One region of the Arthrobacter sp. Sr33 genome, then DNA from elsewhere that is predicted to be linked to it. Evidence: riboswitches for the same ligand, from Rfam matches in the RefSeq annotation. Region 1 holds a riboswitch; each other region holds the start of a gene.
The links. A riboswitch is a leader RNA that binds a small molecule or an ion and turns the genes downstream of it on or off. The one in region 1 is predicted to bind S-adenosylmethionine.
Positions count from the first base shown of each region.

Region 2: it holds a riboswitch for S-adenosylmethionine, as region 1 does, so the genes downstream of both, ACX80T_RS02780 (MetQ/NlpA family ABC transporter substrate-binding protein) here and ACX80T_RS04055 (ABC transporter substrate-binding protein) in region 1, are expected to answer to the same signal.
Region 3: it holds a riboswitch for S-adenosylmethionine, as region 1 does, so the genes downstream of both, ACX80T_RS11900 (aminotransferase class V-fold PLP-dependent enzyme) here and ACX80T_RS04055 (ABC transporter substrate-binding protein) in region 1, are expected to answer to the same signal.

Region 1 covers NZ_JBTNDD010000002.1:252,563-255,763, reverse strand. Annotated here, with positions in the region: gene ACX80T_RS04060 (VOC family protein) at 34-1,209, opposite strand; SAM riboswitch class I at 1,352-1,439, shown strand; gene ACX80T_RS04055 (ABC transporter substrate-binding protein) at 1,536-3,201, shown strand, end outside.
Region 2 covers NZ_JBTNDD010000001.1:555,446-558,646, reverse strand. Annotated here, with positions in the region: gene ACX80T_RS02790 (methionine ABC transporter permease) at 1-103, opposite strand, end outside; gene ACX80T_RS02785 (methionine ABC transporter ATP-binding protein) at 103-1,131, opposite strand; gene ACX80T_RS02780 (MetQ/NlpA family ABC transporter substrate-binding protein) at 1,201-2,082, opposite strand; SAM riboswitch class IV at 2,294-2,410, opposite strand; gene ACX80T_RS02775 (YybH family protein) at 2,529-2,954, shown strand; gene ACX80T_RS02770 (putative bifunctional diguanylate cyclase/phosphodiesterase) at 2,948-3,201, opposite strand, start outside.
Region 3 covers NZ_JBTNDD010000008.1:99,023-102,223, reverse strand. Annotated here, with positions in the region: gene ACX80T_RS11905 (class I SAM-dependent methyltransferase) at 1-44, opposite strand, end outside; gene ACX80T_RS11900 (aminotransferase class V-fold PLP-dependent enzyme) at 127-1,491, opposite strand; SAM riboswitch class IV at 1,528-1,641, opposite strand; gene hisN (histidinol-phosphatase) at 1,695-2,504, opposite strand; gene ACX80T_RS11890 (cold-shock protein) at 2,793-2,996, opposite strand; gene rsgA (ribosome small subunit-dependent GTPase A) at 3,099-3,201, opposite strand, start outside.

The sequences.
Region 1 (3,201 bases):
CGGAACTCCCTTTACCGCCAACCTGACGGAAGATTATGAACTACTGACGATCACCAACTCGTTGCCTTCTGGGTCGGCGACCCGCCAGTGATCCTCGGATTCGTCAAGGAGCCTGCCACCAGCAGCGACGCTGGTGGCGAGGCGCGTCTGCGCAAGGTCCGGCGGCACGTCAAGCTCGACGTGTAGGCGGTTGCGCTGGCGACGGCGCTCGGTTTCGGAAGCGTCGATCTCCTGGAATACCAACACGGGGTTCAGCTGCAGCGGATCCTGGATGTCGCTGACCCCGGCCCGCTGGTCGCGGGTGTATCCGAGTGCGGCGACCCAGAACGCACGAACCGCCTCGACGTCGGCGGCGTCGAAGAAGAGTTGGGGGAAGCGTGGCAGCCCGTGGTCCGCAGTGGCTCCGAGTTCGCGTGCCACGGTCTGCAGTCCCCCAGCGAGGTGGGCGAAATCGGGGTCGAGACCGTCGGCGGCGCCCTCCCACTGGTCCTTGCCGCTGTCGAAGATCACCAGCCCGGGGCGTAAATCGATGAGCAGCGGGAAGCCCGTGTTATCGGCCAGGGCCGCTGCTGCGGTGGTCAGGTCTCGCTGCTGGGTCGATGAGGTGGTGCGGTAGCACGCCATCGCGCTGAACACCGTCTGCCAGTCGGCTGTGCCGATTCCCCCGCCGAGCGCCGCGCCAGGCACCAGGTCTACCTCGTTGCCGTCGGGGTCGGTGTGACGGACTTCGAACGGTCCTGATGCGGGACCAAGATCCGCCCGCTCGACCTCCGCAGGCGGCCGCACCACGTCCAGGTGGATGCGGTTTCGCAACGGCCGCGGCTCGGTCGACTGCCGGATCCGTAGCGCGGGGTCGCGCCGCAACGGATCCGCCAGACCGCCGTTGTCAGCAGGCGCGTAGTCGAGCACGCGTTGCCAGAATGCCCTCACCCCAGATGGATTTGGGGATTCGACGACGACGCTCAGTTGCTGCAGCACGGCAGGGTTCGCCGTTAGCCCAAGATCCTGCGCAGCCGCCGATACTGTCTCGGTGTGGCGGTCCGAGTCGAGGCGCACTCGGACGCCGGTCCTGCGCAGATCGGTCCCGACCCCGGGTGTCAACTCCAGGATGCGTCGGGCCAGCGCCGCCCCGACGGTCAGCGAACGCGCGTCGAACCATGCCGTCGCAACGTTATCGATCACCCGCCACTCCGTGCTGATCTCTCTCATACCGAAATGTATACCCACCTGCACCGGCCTGCCAATGCTGAATGTTGCGTCGGAAGTCGTACAGATCAGGACTTTCTTGATCGCCCCATCATTATGCGATTAGATCGCCGTAGTCCGCAGGGTATCGCTCCCCCGGACTGAACAACCATCCAGAGCGGCTGAGAGACCTGGCTCGTTGAAGCCGCAGCAACCACCCCTCGGGCCGGTGCTACTGCCAGGACCGATGGAGAAAGTTTTATCCCCCGTTGGTGTCGACCCCATTCCTGGCGGTCAGATGCTTCAGCGTGCGTGGGTAGGGCACCTCGATCACGACTGAGAGGATCGACATGATTTCCCGCACCGTCTCACACCACAACGTCCTACCGCCCAATCCCGGTCCACGCCGGCGGTCCCTGCGGGTAGCGGCGCTCATCGGCCTTACGGCAGTGGCGCTCACCGCCTGCGGTTCGACCGCCACCACCGCTCCGGGTGAAAGTGTGGCCAGTGGACAGCCGGTCGAGGGCGGCACCTTGGTATATGCCGAGGTGACCCCCATCAATAACTGGCAGACCCAGTCAGCGAGGTTCTATGAAAAGTCCAATGTCCTCAACAGCGTCCTGGACCGCCTGACGTATTTCGACGCCGACCAGGGTAAGATTGTCCCCTGGATAGCCTCCGAGTTCTCCGCCAACGCAGACGCAACCGAGTTCACCTTCACCATTCGACCCGATGTGACGTTCAGTGATGGCACCCCGGTAGACGCCGAGGCAGTCAAACTGAACCTCGACGCCCAGGGCTTTGGGATTGAGGCGGCCCAGATTCAACCGAACGTGGACTTCGCCGGGTACGAGTCGGCCGAGGTGATCGGCGCTGATCAGGTGCTGGTGACGCTGTCCTCCCCTAACGCGAACTTCCTGCGGGCCACCACCTCGGTCACCGCCGGGTTGGTGTCCCCCGCAACACTTGAGCTGGATGCGGCAGGGCAATCAGCCATCTCCCAGATATCCGGGTCCGGACCCTTCACCTTCGAGTCCGAGAAGCCTGATGAGGAAGTAGTACTGGCCAAGCGCCCGGACTACGCCTGGGCGCCGGAAACCGCTGACAACCAGGGTGACGCGTACCTCGATAAGGTCGTCGTCAAATACCTGCCGGAGGTCGCCCATCGTGCTGGGGCGGTCCAGTCGGGGCAGGTCGACCTGGTGAGGGGCCTCCAGCCGGTGGACGAGGAAACCCTCGCTGCGACCGGTAATCAGGTTCTCCCGGCGAAGGGCGTGGACCTGACAGTGAACATGGCCGCGGTCCGGGTCGGCAGCGGGAAGCTGGCCGACGAGAACGTCCGCCGGGCCCTGCAGATTGGTATTGACCGGCAAAGTCTCAAGGACACCGTCCTGTCCGACAGCTACGAACTGGCTGCCTCGGTCCTGAACCACCGGGCACCCGGCTTCACCGACCTGTCCGAAGAACTCGAATACCAGCCCGAGGAAGCACGACAGCTGCTCGACGAGGCGGGCTGGAAAGTCGGGGCCGACGGCATCCGGGCCAAAGACGGAATAGCACTCGAGGTGACCGTCACTAGTTCCAACAATTCGGTTGTCATCAAACCGGCCTTCGAGCTGATTGAACAGCAGTGGCGTGAGATTGGTGTCAAGCTCAACAACCGCGCCGGCGACAACACCTTTCTCGCCTCAGCAATGCCTGACCCAGCGGTGGAGTTTTTCGGCACCCGACAGTTCATCTACGGCGGTCTCGGCCCGATCTTCGAGCCGGAAAACAACACCATGACGCACACCAGCGACGAAGACCTCAACGCGATCTTCGCGGCCGAGCGTGCGGCAACCTCACTCGAAGAGCGCGATGAGCTGCTGGCCGACGAACAGTATGCGTTGGTGGTGGATAAGGCCTACTCCCTGGTGCTCTGGGACGAGGTCCAGGTTTACGGTGCCCACAGCGGGACCCAGATTGAATTCACGTCCGGCACCGCCCCGGTATTCCAGGGTGCCTGGAAAACCGGCG
Region 2 (3,201 bases), on a different contig from region 1:
GCAGTCCGCCGAGGCCGCCAAAGAACAGGCTGAACCCGACAATGTAGAGGGTCTCGTAAGTGGCGACCCACAGCTCCGGGGTGAGGTCAATGAGGGAATCCATCAGCTGAGCTCCTTCACAGTGATGCGACCGGACAGCCCGGTCAGCGCAGCGTCGACCGCGCCGTCGGGCCCGGTGAGTGCGAGGGTGAGATGGCCGAATGCGCGGCCCCGAATGTCGTTGATGCCGCCGTAGATCAGTTCGAACTCGACGCCGGCGGCCGCCAACTCGAGGAACACCGAGGCTTGCGAGGAGTCGCCGTCCCGGAAGGAGAAGGTGACGATCCGGCCGGTGTGCCGCTCCTGGAGAACCGCGAGTTCGTCGGGTGAGGGGATCCCCCGGACCACGGTGGAAACGAACCGTTGGGATGAGGCCTCGCGCGGATTGGAGAAGACGTCGAACACATCACCCTGCTCCACGATCCGGCCGCTGTCCATCACCGCCACCTTCGTGGCGAGGGTCTGGATGACGTCCATTTCGTGGGTGATCACCACTATGGTGATGCCCAACTCCTCATTGACCCGCCGTAGCAGGCGCAGCACCTCATGGGTGGTCTCGGGGTCCAACGCAGACGTCGCCTCATCGGCGAGCAGGATTTTTGGCGAGGTGGCGAGTGCCCTGGCGATGCCGACGCGCTGTTTCTGGCCGCCGGACAGCTGTTCGGGGTAGTTGGAGGCCTTATCGGCCAGTCCCACAAAGTCGAGGAGTTCGGTGACGCGCGCCTGGATTTCGTCGCGGCTTTTCCCAGCGACGCGCAGGGGGTAGGCGACGTTGTTCCAGACTGTTTTGGCGTTGAACAGGTTGAACTGCTGGAAGATCATCCCGATGTCGAGACGTAGTTTGCGCAGTTGCCGGTCCGGGACGTTGGTGACCTGCTGGCCGTCGACAATGATGGTGCCGCTGCTGGCCTTTTCGAGAGCGTTGATCAGGCGGACCAGGGTGCTTTTCCCGGCCCCCGAGTAGCCGATGATCCCGTAGATCTCTCCAGCCTCGATGTCGAGGCTGACGTTGTCAATCGCGTGCACGGGAGCGTCGCCGCGGCGGCCCGGAGGGAAGCTTTTGGTAACTCCCTGCAGGGAAATGAGTGGCATGGTTTTCCTTGATAAACGGCCCTGCGGCCAGCCGGGACCGCCAGCTGGCCGCAGGGCAGGGAGGGCTGGTTAGCCTTGGGCGCGGGTGTCTTCCTCGACGGTGTCGAGGGTGGTCTGCAGCTCATCGGGGGTGACCTGAAGGAACTCGGCGGTCCCGCCGGAGGTCTCCTGGACGGCGTCCTGCACCTCCTGGTTTTCCTGGTAGATGCTGATCAGCTTCTGGTACGTCTCGTTGCCCTCTTCGCCGGCGCGGGCGGCGAACACGTTCACGTACGCGACGGCGGCAGGATCGGTCGGATCGTCCTGGGCAATGGCGTCCTCGAAGTTCAGGCCAGCGTCCTGGACAAAGTCGTTATTGATGATGGCGGCGGCGACGTCGGGCAGCGAGGTGGGGGTCAGCGACGCTTCGAGCGTGGTGACGGTGACCTTGGACGCGTCCTCATCAATGTCGTCGATCGTCGAGAAGGCGCTGCCGCCGTCGTCGAGCACCACCAGACCGGCGGACTGAAGGACCAGCAGCCCGCGGGCGAGGTTGCTCTCGTCGTTGGGGACAGCAACCGTCGATCCTTCGGGGATCTCCTCCACCGACCCGTACTGGGTTGAGTACAGGCCCAGCGGGTAGATGGCCGTGGAGCCGATCGGGGCCAGCTCCTCTCCGCTGGATACGTTGTAGCGGGCCAGGTACACCAGGTGCTGGAACTGGTTGAGGTCCAGTTCACTTTCGCTTAGCGCGGGGTTGGGCTGGGTGTATTCGGCGAAGTCGATGACCTCCAGCTCGATGCCTTCCTCGGCAGCGGCCTCGGTGAGCAGGCCCCATTCCGGGTCGCTGGCGCCGACGACGCCGAGCTTGATGCTTTCATTTCCGGAACCGGACTCGCCCGAACCACCACATGCCACAGTGAGGGCGAGGAATGGGGCAACGGCGATAGTGAGAAGGGTGCGGGATTTCATGGGGGTTTTTCCTTTGAACGGGGTACGTCAGTGGGGTCCGGTCGGCCGATAACACGGGCCAGGCGTTACCACTGGACAGGCAGATAGGCAGGAGTGAAGTGCTGCGATAACTGCAGCGACATTCGGGGAGTTTCCTCGGGGTTACATGCTGGCTCGCTTCAAGATGGCGGGCGGTATCCACGACGACCCCTCGGCGGGGTCAATTCTGGATACGCCGTACTTGCCGTCCGGGGACTTGTTCCGGCGGCCGAATCTTCACCTGGAGCACCCCGCTACGGGAGAGGGTTGCTGGTCAACCGGCCAGGGCCGTTGGTTGACACTCTTGATTCTGGAGATCACGCTAAGGCAGAAAATTTGTTGGGTCAAAACCTGGCCGTTACCGGTCGTCATAAATGACTTGCGCGTACCCGTTCCGTTCATCGGTCGGGCATGCGAGGATCGCCTTCATGGATGAAGAGTCGATCACTCAGGTTCTCGAACAGTATGCTGCAGCCGTATTCGGGAAGGATGTTGATGCCCTGCTGGCCCTGTACGACGACGACGTCCGGGTTTTCGACTTATGGGACGTGTGGAGCCACCAGGGTGCAGACCCGTGGCGGGAATCAGTGGCCGGGTGGTTCGCTTCGGTGGGGGATGAGCGCGTCAGGGTGGACTTCGATGACGTTCAGACTCTGGTTACCGAGGACCTGGCAACCGTGCACGCCATCATCACCTACCGCGACATTGGGCCCGACGACGTCGAACAGGACTCCATGCAGAACCGCCTGACCTGGGTTCTGGGGCGCCGCGATGGTGACTGGAAAATTGTGCACGAGCACACGTCAGCTCCGGTCAACGGCGAGACTTTCAAGGTCAACCTGCAACGCTACTGACCAACCAGTTGGGGTTCTCCCAGGCGCATATTATCGGGCCGCGGAATGAACCACGGTTCGAGGTCCTCCGCCGACATGGGGCGGGTGTAGAAGTAGCCCTGCGCGAGGTCGCAGTCCAGCTCGGTCAGCGCGTGTAGCTGGGCTGGCATTTCAACGCCTTCGGCGACGGCGATCAGGTTCGTGGCGTGGGCGAGCTGGATGCAGGACGCAACAATCGCGTGGTCCTTGCTGTCGGTAGTGAGCCCGG
Region 3 (3,201 bases), on a different contig from region 1:
TGGACTCGCCGGGTGTCGTGCAGACGTGGGCCGCCGCGGGGCATCTGTGCGCTCCTGTTGTCGATGGGTGGGATCCAAGCCTATCCCGCACCGGTCAATCGCCTCCTGGCCCACCAGCTGCTGAGGCTAGTCCCTCGAGCACGGCGCAGCGCCCGCCGTCCCCGGCGTGTGGGGAGCCCACACCGGAAAGGTTCGTGTCTCGGCGGCCGGTACCCAGCGTTCCTCGTCCACTACATAATCTGCGGTGAGACCATCGGCCAGGAGGGACCGGAGGCCGCTCAGCAGCCGCTCGACGTCCGCGGGCTGGGATCCCAGACCCACGCTGGCCCGCAACGAACCCGACGGCAGCCCGAGCCGTTTGAGTAGGGGATGAGCGCAGAACTTGCCATCGCGGAGGCCCACCCCGTGTTCGGCAGACAAATACGCGGCGACAAGTCCGGCGTCGTAACCGGACACCGAAAAGTTCACCACCCCGATGGGGTCGGCACTGTCCGGGAAAAGCTGGTGCACTGTGACCCCCGGTAGCGTTTCGAGTCCGGAAGTCAACGCAGACCGGAGGGCCTGTTCATGGGTCAGCCAGGCATCCTCGTCCAGCGACGCGAGCACCTCGGCAGCATGCGCGAGGGCGGCGGCGCCCACCACGTTGGGCGAGCCACCCTCATGGCGGGCCGGTCCGGTGGCCCAGGAGACTGAATCGACTTTGACCCTCCGCACGGCTCCACCGCCGGGCAGGTACGGGGTGCCGGCGTCCAGCCAGTCCGGGCGGCCCACGAGCACGCCAGCACCGAACGGCGCGTATAACTTGTGACCCGAGAATGCCACATAGTCGATACCATCGCGGCTGATGTCGATCCGACGATGGGGTGCGAGCTGGGCGGCATCCACCACGATTCGCGCCCCGTGGGCGTGCGCCAATTCAGCCAACTCGCTGATCGGTAGAAGCTCGCCGGTGACATTGGATGCCCCGGTGACCGCCAGCAGACTGACCCCACCCGTGGATAGCTCGGCGCGGACCCGCTCAAGGGTGTCGGCGAGCGTCACGCCGGCCGTGAGGCTGCGGTGGGGGAGCTGCTGCCAGGGCAACAGGTTGGCATGATGTTCGACATCCAGGTACAACACCTCCCCCGTGGAGGGCACACAGCCGGCCAGCAGGTTCAGCGAGTCGGTGGTGTTGCGGGTAAAGATCACTAAGTCGTCGCTGCGTCCACCCACAAAACGCCGGACTGTTGTCCTGGCATTCTCGTACAGTGAGGTGGAAACCTGGGAGGTGTAGCCGGCGCCGCGGTGGACGCTGGCGTAGAAGGGGACAACCGTATTGACGAAGTCGAGGACCTCGACCAGCGCCGGAGCGGACGCGGCGTAGTCGAGATTGACGTAGCGTACCTCGCCGCCCCCAAGCAGCGGCACCAACAGGTCATCTCCCACCACCTTCGCCAACTGATTCACGGTTGAGGTGGAATGGTGGAACGGCTCGATGGTTGCAATAGTCATGCTGGATCTCCAACGGTGGTGGACCCCGCAGCAGGGTGTCCGCGCTTGCCAGCCCAGTCAGGGACGGCCTGGTCGTCACCCGGGGCACCCCGCCGCGAAGAGGAGGGTTGCCGGCCAGCAAACCGGGGTTTAGCGCTGACACTCGTGACCAATAGAAAAAGCCTAGGGCACGGCAGGCGCCCCAGGCTTTTTATTACGGCTTCTTAAAGCAAGTCATCAACATCAGGGTTGAGGATCTGCAGCACGTCATTGTGGAGGGTGCTGTTGGTGGCCAAAGCATTCCCGCCAAACGGTCCGTCGGTGCCTTCCAGCGAGGTGAAGCGCCCGCCGGCCTCGGTGATGATCGGCACCAGGGCCGCCATGTCATACAGGTTCAACTCAGGTTCGCAGGCGATGTCGACTGCGCCCTCCGCAACCAGACAGTAGGACCAGAAGTCGCCGTAGGCCCTGCTGCGCCACACCGAGTCGGTCAGGGTCAGGAATTCCGGCAGGTTCCCGCGTTCCTTCCAGCCCGAGAGGCTGGAATAAGACATCGAGGCATCCTCGAGCCGGGACACGTTGGATACCTTGAGCCGGCTTGCCGCCGCGAGGGACTTGCCCATGTAGGCGCCGGTCCCGGTGGCCGCCCACCAGCGTTTGCCCAGAGCCGGAGCGCTGACCAACCCGACCACCGGTTGCCCCTCGTCAATCAGCGCAATCAGGGTGGCCCAGACCGGGACGCCCCGCACAAAACTTTTGGTGCCGTCGATGGGATCGATGATCCAGCGACGCGAGCCGGCACCACTGCTTCCGAACTCTTCGCCGAGCACCGCGTCGCGGGGGCGGGCGCGGGAGAGTTGGCCACGAATCGACTCCTCGGCAGCCTTATCGGCATCGGTTACCGGGGTCAGGTCTGGCTTGGTCTCCACCACCAGGTCCTGGGCCTTGAATCGCGACATGGTCTGGTCGTCTACAGAATCGGCCATGACGTGGGCAAGGCGCAGATCATCGTTATAGCTTTGGCGGTGGTTCATACCTTCAACCTATCGCCTAACCCCGCGATAGTGCGGGATGTGCCCGGCCCCGTGGCACCAGCCCCGCACCAACGGGCCACCAGGTCCAGGTTTTCCGGAGTTTGCTCGCTTGTCCACTCGCTTGCCCACTGTATGGCCCGGTTCGGTGGAGAGTCCCGTAGCTGCCCATCGATTGCCCGGACACGGTGGGCAGGAGGCACCTTAAACGCCACAGGACACCGGCGGCGGTGAGCCGCTTCGGTGTCCTGTGGGGAGCCGTCCAGTGGGACGGGCTACGTATCTGGGTTATTAGATAACGGTGATGTTCTCGGCCTGCGGTCCCTTGGGGCCCTGCGTGGTCTCGAAGTTGACCTTCTGGTTCTCTTCGAGGGCGCGGAATCCGCTGGAGTTGATTGCTGAGAAGTGGGCGAATACATCCGCGCCGCCGTCATCAGGAGCAATGAATCCAAAGCCCTTTTCAGCGTTGAACCATTTGACTGTACCTGTTGCCATTTTTTTCATATTCCTTGTGTGTGAGAATCCCCCCGTGCTTCGGGGTTCTCGTTGAGGCGAAAATTAGTGCTTAACACCACAACTGCTTTAAGCCTATCAGGTCTACTGTTCGCCGAGCTCTTTAGCTTCTTGCGTATTTCCCTTGGGCTCGGGGACGCTGGAGCCGAGCAGCCGCCGTAGGGAGGCCAGCCGGACTGGGCCCGAA